Regions from separate parts of the Ruminococcus hominis genome, predicted to be linked through region 2. Evidence: riboswitches for the same ligand, from Rfam matches in the RefSeq annotation. Region 2 holds a riboswitch; the other holds the start of a gene.
What was found. A riboswitch is a leader RNA that binds a small molecule or an ion and turns the genes downstream of it on or off. The one in region 2 is predicted to bind FMN.
Positions count from the first base shown of each region.

Region 1 (3,742 bases), 890 kb from region 2:
CTTCCTGCTGACAACAACAAATATGCCAGCTGCTTATGATTCAGAGAATAAGAAACTTGTACAGGCAGAAGGATTTGATGCTGATGCATTAAATTCATATATTGGGAAAATCACTTCTGTAAATGTAAATGGTACAGATTATGCAGCAACCGGAAGAGGTAAAGTTGAGATTATTGGAAGTGACGGAACATTAAAGACAGATGCAGCGCCATTTAAAGATGCGGTAGCGGGAACAGAATTCCAGATTACAGTAACTTCAACGGGATATACAATCCCTCTTACATTTACTTATAAGGTTGCAGGAGAAACTCCGGCACCGGTTGTAGTTGATACTTCTGCACTGGAAGCAGCAATCGCAGAAGCAGATGGATTAAAAGAATCTGACTATACAGCAGAAAGCTGGGCAACATATCAGGCAGCCCTTGTCAATGCAAGAAGCGTAGCAGAAGCAAAAGAAAGTCAGGAAGCAGTAGATCAGGCAAAAGCAACATTGGATGCAGCAAAGGCAGCTCTTGTAAAAGCAGAACAGCCGGTAAGTGTTGATACTTCTTCACTTGAAAAAGCAATCTCTGATGCAGAAGCGTTGAAAGAAGCAGATTACACAGCAGATAGCTGGAAAGCAATGCAGACAGCACTTACAAAAGCAAAGAGTGCTTTGCAGGCAAAAGAAAGCCAGACAGCAGTGGATGAGGCAAGCAATACTTTGAACAGTGCAATCAAAGGACTGGTTAAGAAATCAAGTCAGACAACACAGACAACAAATAAGACGAATAGCACAACCAATAAAACAGGCAACACAACAAAGACAAGTGGAACAAATGCTGCTAAAACAGGAGATGTGACAAGCGTGCTTGGTTGGTTAGGTCTTGCAGTATCTTCACTTGGTGCAGGTGTCGGTGGAGTGACATGGAAGAGAAGAAAACGCAAATAAGTTTTTAGCCAGGTGCTAGACAGGACTTAAATCAGTTGTCGGTTTCAAGACCGGCGAAAAATAGTTCATATGCATCATCTTCGCAAGTGAGAACAGGAGAATTTTCTCCACCGCCATTGGTGCTTCGTTTCATTGTGGCGTAAAATTCATCTCCGGCTTGAATGATATCCATAGGATAGATATCATAGCCCTCTTGCTGACAAATCAGGCAGAATTCCCCCAATGGGTCTTCTGCCTTTTTTGATGCAAGAAACCGGTTTTTTAATTCCGGGGTATGTATTGCTTTCTTCTGAAGCTCATCTAATTGTTCAATCGTGTTCATGTGCAGGTCCTCCTTGATAGGTTTTTATCTCAGTCGAGAAGACTCCCACCTCTTCAGGTGGTGAGTAATAGCAAATTTGTCTCAGTGGGAGTCCAATCTCCGACTGAGATAAACGCTCCGCGAGGATGCGCAGTGATTCTGATAGGAATATGTCAGCTTCGCTGACCAGAATCACGCGCCAAGTCTCACGGACGTTCGACTTGAATATTGTAGCAAATCCAAAATGGATAGGCAATGGGGAAAAGTGCCGGATAGGGACGGGGTTTGCTATTTCCAAACTTTTGCTTTACAAATGATATATAAAGTATTATGATAAAAGAAAACGAAATCTTCAGGGCAGGGTGTGATTCCCTACCGGCGGTAAAGCCCGCGGGCCGAGAGGCATGATCCGGTGTGATTCCGGAGCCGACAGTATAGTCTGGATGAAAGAAGATGATGGTACAGTTATTTTAATAGATGAATGTAGTGTCTGAGCTCTGAGATGGTGATCCATTTCAGAGCTTTTTTGGTTAACAGATCATTTGTCAGTTATATGTAACAGATCATTTCCCCTGTAGGTATCCTGCAGGGGTTTTTGTATAACTAAGAAAGAAGGAAGAGAAATGACGGATCAGGAATACATGCTCCGGGCAATCCAGCTTGCAAAAAAGGGAGAAGGATGGACGAATCCGAATCCGATGGTAGGTGCGGTGATCGTAAAAGATGGCCGGATCATCGGGGAAGGTTATCATAAAAAATGCGGAGAACTTCATGCAGAGCGCAATGCAATCGCATCGCTTACAGAATCGGCAGAGGGTGCGACAATCTATGTTACGCTGGAACCATGCTGTCATTATGGCAAGACACCGCCGTGTACGGAAGCGATCATAGAACAGAAGATTAAAAAAGTGGTGATTGGTTCCAGGGATCCGAATCCAAAGGTGGCAGGAAAAGGTGCACAGATATTGCGTGAATCGGGAATTACAGTAGTTCAGGATTTTATGCGGGAAGAATGTGACCATCTGAACCCGGTGTTCTTCCATTATATTACGACGAAGACACCGTATGTAGTGATGAAATATGCCATGACACTGGATGGGAAAATTGCGACAAAGACGGGTGCATCGAAGTGGATCACAGGAGAACCGGCCCGACAGGAAGTGCAGCATATGCGGCACCGGTATATGGGTATTATGGCCGGTATCGGGACTGTACTTGCGGATGATCCGATGTTGAATGTCCGGGTAGAAGGATGGAAAAGTCCGGTCAGAATAGTATGCGACAGCAGTCTTAGGATACCGCTTGACAGCCAGATCGTAAGAAGCGCAAAAGAGTACCGGACAATCGTGGCTTATGCAGGACGGGAAGAGAACGAAGAAATAACAGAAAAAATAGAACGGTTACATGCGAAAGGCGTGGATACTGTCTGCTGTCCGGATGAAAAAGGTCAGATAGACCTTAAAAAGCTGATGACATATCTTGGAAATGAGGGCATTGACAGCATTCTGCTGGAAGGCGGGGGCACGCTGAACGACAGTGCACTGCGGGCAGAAATTGTAAAAGAGGTACACTGTTTTATCGCACCAAAATTATTTGGCGGAAAGAACAGTAAGACACCGGTGGAAGGAGTCGGCATCGGACTTCCATCAGAAGCATTGAAACTGAAATGTACGGATATCTGCCGGATCGGTGAAGACATCAGGATAATCTGTCAGGTATGTGAAAAAGAACAGGAGGGGCCATGTTTACAGGAATCGTAGAAGAGAAAGGATCGGTCCGCTATATGCAGCTGACCGGAGAGTCGGGAGTTCTGGCAGTCAAGGCGAAGAAGGTATTGGAAAGAACGAAGATCGGTGACAGTATCGCAGTCAATGGAGTGTGTCTGACAGTTACATCACTTCAGCCGGATGGATTTACTGCAGATGTGATGGCAGAGACCATCAGGAGAAGCAGTCTGGGAAGCTGTAAAGTCGGAAGTCAGGTGAATCTGGAACGGGCAATGGCTGCAGACGGAAGATTTGGAGGACATATCGTAAGCGGTCATATTGACGGAACCGGTGTGATCCGGTCTCTGACCCGGGAGGAGAATGCCATCTGGGTATCTATTGGAACATCGCCGCAGATATTACATCTGATCGTAGAAAAAGGCTCCATCTGTATAGATGGCATCAGCCTGACGGTGGCAAAAGTAGAGGAAGAGGGATTTCAGGTATCGGTTATCCCGCATACAGGAGAAGAAACGACGCTTTTGGAAAAAGTACCGGGCGATTCAGTGAATCTGGAGAATGATGTGATCGGAAAATACGTAGAAAGGCTGTTAGGCCTTGGAAAGAGTGAAGAAGAGAAAAAAGAATCCGGAATTACGATGGAATTTTTGCAGGAATTCGGATTTTAGAACAGGAGGATAAATAGAATGTCACAAAACAATCAGTACAATACAATCGAAGAGGCACTAAGGGATCTGAGGGAAGGAAAGGTTATTCTGGTTACAGATGATCCGGACAGAGAGA
Region 1 is NZ_JACOPE010000001.1:3,267,808-3,271,549, reverse strand. Features, by position in the region: gene H8S40_RS14860 (penicillin-binding Tp47 domain C-containing protein) at 1-931, shown strand, start outside; gene H8S40_RS14855 (hypothetical protein) at 963-1,253, opposite strand; FMN riboswitch at 1,577-1,691, shown strand; gene ribD (bifunctional diaminohydroxyphosphoribosylaminopyrimidine deaminase/5-amino-6-(5-phosphoribosylamino)uracil reductase RibD) at 1,856-2,992, shown strand; gene ribE (riboflavin synthase) at 2,974-3,627, shown strand; gene H8S40_RS14840 (bifunctional 3,4-dihydroxy-2-butanone-4-phosphate synthase/GTP cyclohydrolase II) at 3,646-3,742, shown strand, end outside.
Region 1: another riboswitch for FMN. It lies ahead of ribD (bifunctional diaminohydroxyphosphoribosylaminopyrimidine deaminase/5-amino-6-(5-phosphoribosylamino)uracil reductase RibD); the one in region 2 lies ahead of H8S40_RS10530 (ECF transporter S component).

Region 2 (3,742 bases):
ATCCTTTGTTGCTATTCACTTCACAACTTGAGCCAATACATTACTTACAAAAAAATGATATAAGAAATTCGAGCGAATATGGAGTGAGCGTTGGAGACACTTAGAGCGTAAATTTTTGTGTTAATGAATTTGAACGAACGTGTTTGAAGCTGCATAGCAGCAAGTTTGAGTTCAAATTCATTTGCTTTTAGCAAAAATTTACGCCCTTATGTGTCACCCGCTCATGGAATCTGAGCAAGAATTCTTATATCAATTTTTTGTAAGGAACGTATTGCCAACTTAATGAACTAAATAGCAAATAAATATCTGACAATAGCGCTTAAAGAGTTGAAAATTCTAACGAAAAAAATATAAAAAAGCTCTTGATTTTTCTGGACAGTCTGATATAATAATCATGTTGCGTGTGACAAATAAGATAAATAAAGATGATGCGGAATGGTGTAATTGGCAGCACAGCAGACTCTGACTCTGTTAGTAGGGGTTCAAGTCCCTTTTCCGTAGCTTAGAATCTGGATTGTCCAGATTCTTTTATTATCGGAGTGTGGCTCAGCTTGGTAGAGCGCTACGTTCGGGACGTAGAGGTCGCGTGTTCGAATCACGTCACTCCGATGTTGTTATAGTATTTCACGAAGTCGATAAGGCTTCGTGATTTTTTTGTTTATAAGCAGATTGGGGTGGATTAACAGCTATCACTTTAAGAAAGTATAGTGTATAATGTCAATAATGAAGAAATAGCATATTTCATAAAAAGGGGAAACCGGCAATGGCAGATATCGCAAACATTTACAAAGCAGATGCATCAAGATATGATTTGATGCAGTACAACCGAGTGGGAAAAAGTGGCTTGAAATTTCCGGCAGTTTCGTTAGGCTTCTGGCATAACTTTGGAAGTAAAGATAATTATGATAACATGAAACAAATGTGTAGAACGGCGTTTGACCTCGGTATTACACAATTTGACCTAGCTAATAATTATGGTCCGGTATACGGAAGTGCAGAGAGTAATTTTGGTCGTTTAATGGAAGAGGATTTTCGGCCATATCGTGATGAGTTGGTGATTACAACCAAGGCAGGATATGATATGTGGGATGGACCTTATGGAAACTGGGGCAGCAGAAAATATTTGATGGCAAGTTTGGATCAAAGTCTGAAACGGATGAAATTAGATTATGTGGATATTTTCTATCACCACAGAATGGATCCTGACACTCCGCTTGAAGAAACAATGCAGGCACTTGCGGATATTGTAAGAAGCGGGAAAGCTTTATATGCGGGCGTTTCTAATTATAATAAAGAGTATACGGAAAAAGCAGTTTCTATATTAAAAGAACTTCATTGTCCATTTATAGTGAATCAAAGAAGATATTCGATGTTTGATCGAACGATTGAAGAGGATGGAGTGAAAAAATATTGCAAAGAAGCTGGGGTTGGGATTATTGCGTTTAGTCCATTGGCTCAGGGAATGCTGACAGATAAATATCTGGAGGGGATTCCGCAAGATAGCAGAATTGCCAGAGATAATCGTTTTTTACACAAAAGTGATTTGACAGAAGAACGTTTGAGGCAAATTGCAGAGTTAAATGAACTGGCAAAACAGAGAGGACAGACACTTGCACAGATGGCTTTGTCCTGGGTATTAAAAGACGATGAGGTATGCTCAGTATTAATCGGCGCATCAAAACCATCACAGATTAAAGAAAATATATCAATTGTTGAGCAGACATCATTTTCAGAGGAAGAATTGAAAATGATTGAGAAAATTTGTGAAAGATAGGAATGTAAAATGAGTGAACAGCCAAAGTGGATGGGAAAGCATTACTCGTTTTTCTGCAATAAAGAATGTGAGTATTTTCCATGTCATAAAACAAATCATCCGGAAGATTTTAATTGTTTATTTTGCTATTGTCCGTTATATACTCTGGGAGATAAATGTGGAGGAAACTTTCGATATACAGAGAGCGGGATTAAAGATTGCACAGAGTGTATGTTGCCTCACAAGAGAGAGAATTATGGTTATATTATAGGTAAATACGGAGAAATCATGGAAAAGGCAAGGAAAACAGATGAAAAGAAATAAAATAGTTTCTAATCAAAAGAGGATTTCAAGAATGTGGATGAAAATTTTGAAAAAAATCAGAAAACCAGAATTAATTTGTGAAAAACTCTTGATTTTATAAAAATACATGATTATACTTATATATGAAATTGAACAAAGAAATTCTTCGGGGTAGGGTGCAAGTCCCAACCGGCGGTATAGTCCGCGACCCACATAAGTGGTTGAACTGGTGACTCATAAGTTTGATGAGAATTCCAGTACCGACAGTAAAGTCTGGATGAGAGAAGAAATTGATGTCATAGAGATAACAAAGCCCCGGATTAGAAAATCCGGGGTTTCTTTTTTGACAACACTTCCAAGAAGACTTTCTTTCTTTTCAAAATCTGTTTGTTTTAAAGGAGAGAAAAAAGATGAGCACAGGTAGTAATATAGCAACAGCAGAAAAAACACAAAAAGTAGGAGTAAGAACGTTGGTTCAGATTGGTATGCTTGCAGCAATCGCAGTGGTATTGATGTTATTTGAGATTCCACTTCCATTTGCACCATCATTTTACAAGATTGATTTCAGCGAAGTTCCGGTAATGGTCGGATGTTTTGTAATGGGACCTTTGGCAGGTGCAGCAATCGAATTTGTTAAAATTCTTTTGAACTTTGTAATCAATGGAACAACTACAGCTGGTGTTGGAGAGGTAGCCAATTTTCTGGTAGGATGTGCATTGTGTGTACCGGCAGGTATTATTTACAAATATAAACGTACAAGAAAGGGCGCATTGCTTGGTATGATAGCTGGAACACTTTTGATGGTTGTTGTAGGAAGTGCAATGAATGCATTTGTATTGCTTCCGGTTTATGCAAAAGCATTTGGAATGCCAATCGATGCATTAGTAGCAATGGGAACTGCAGTTAATTCACACATCACAAGTCTTTCAACATTTGTGTTATTTGCAGTAGCACCATTTAACTTATTAAAAGGTATTTTGGTTTCACTGATTGTGTTATTGATCTACAAAAAAATCAGTCCTATTTTTAAAATGAGATAAGAATATAAAAAATAGTAGTGAAAAGAGGCGTTGGTATGCGTGGAACATACCAAGGTCTCTTTTTCAGTTTCGTTTTATAAAGGGACATATGTTATAATAGGAAGAAATAGAAAAAAGAAGAGGTGAGTGTGTGGAGACAAGTTTAATTTTATGTGCGGTTGTAATTATAACATGTATTTTAACAAATAAGTTGACAAACAGGATTGGAGTGCCGGCTGTTTTAGTGTTTATGGCGATTGGAATGGTATTTGGAAGTGAAGGGATTTTTAAAATTCCATTCGATAATTTTGGAATAGCGGAAAAAATTTGTTCTACGGCACTTGTCTTTATTATGTTTTATGGTGGTTTTGGAACAAGTTTAAAAGCGGCAAAGCCGGTTCTTAAACAATCAATTTGCATGTCAACATTGGGTGTTGTATTAACATCGGTATTGACAGGTATATTTTGTCATTACGTATTACATATGTCTCTTAAAGAAGGTATGTTGCTAGGCGCAGTTGTTGGTTCTACGGATGCAGCGTCAGTATTTTCTATATTACGATCAAAACAGTTAAACTTAAAAGATGGAACAGCATCTATTTTGGAAGTAGAAAGTGGAAGCAACGATCCAGTTGCTTATATGATGACGATGATCATTCTGAGTTGG
Region 2 is NZ_JACOPE010000001.1:2,378,883-2,382,624, reverse strand. Features, by position in the region: tRNA gene H8S40_RS10550 (tRNA-Gln) at 430-501, shown strand; tRNA gene H8S40_RS10545 (tRNA-Pro) at 536-609, shown strand; gene mgrA (L-glyceraldehyde 3-phosphate reductase) at 764-1,774, shown strand; gene H8S40_RS10535 (cysteine-rich small domain-containing protein) at 1,784-2,077, shown strand; FMN riboswitch at 2,215-2,349, shown strand; gene H8S40_RS10530 (ECF transporter S component) at 2,467-3,096, shown strand; gene H8S40_RS10525 (potassium/proton antiporter) at 3,227-3,742, shown strand, end outside.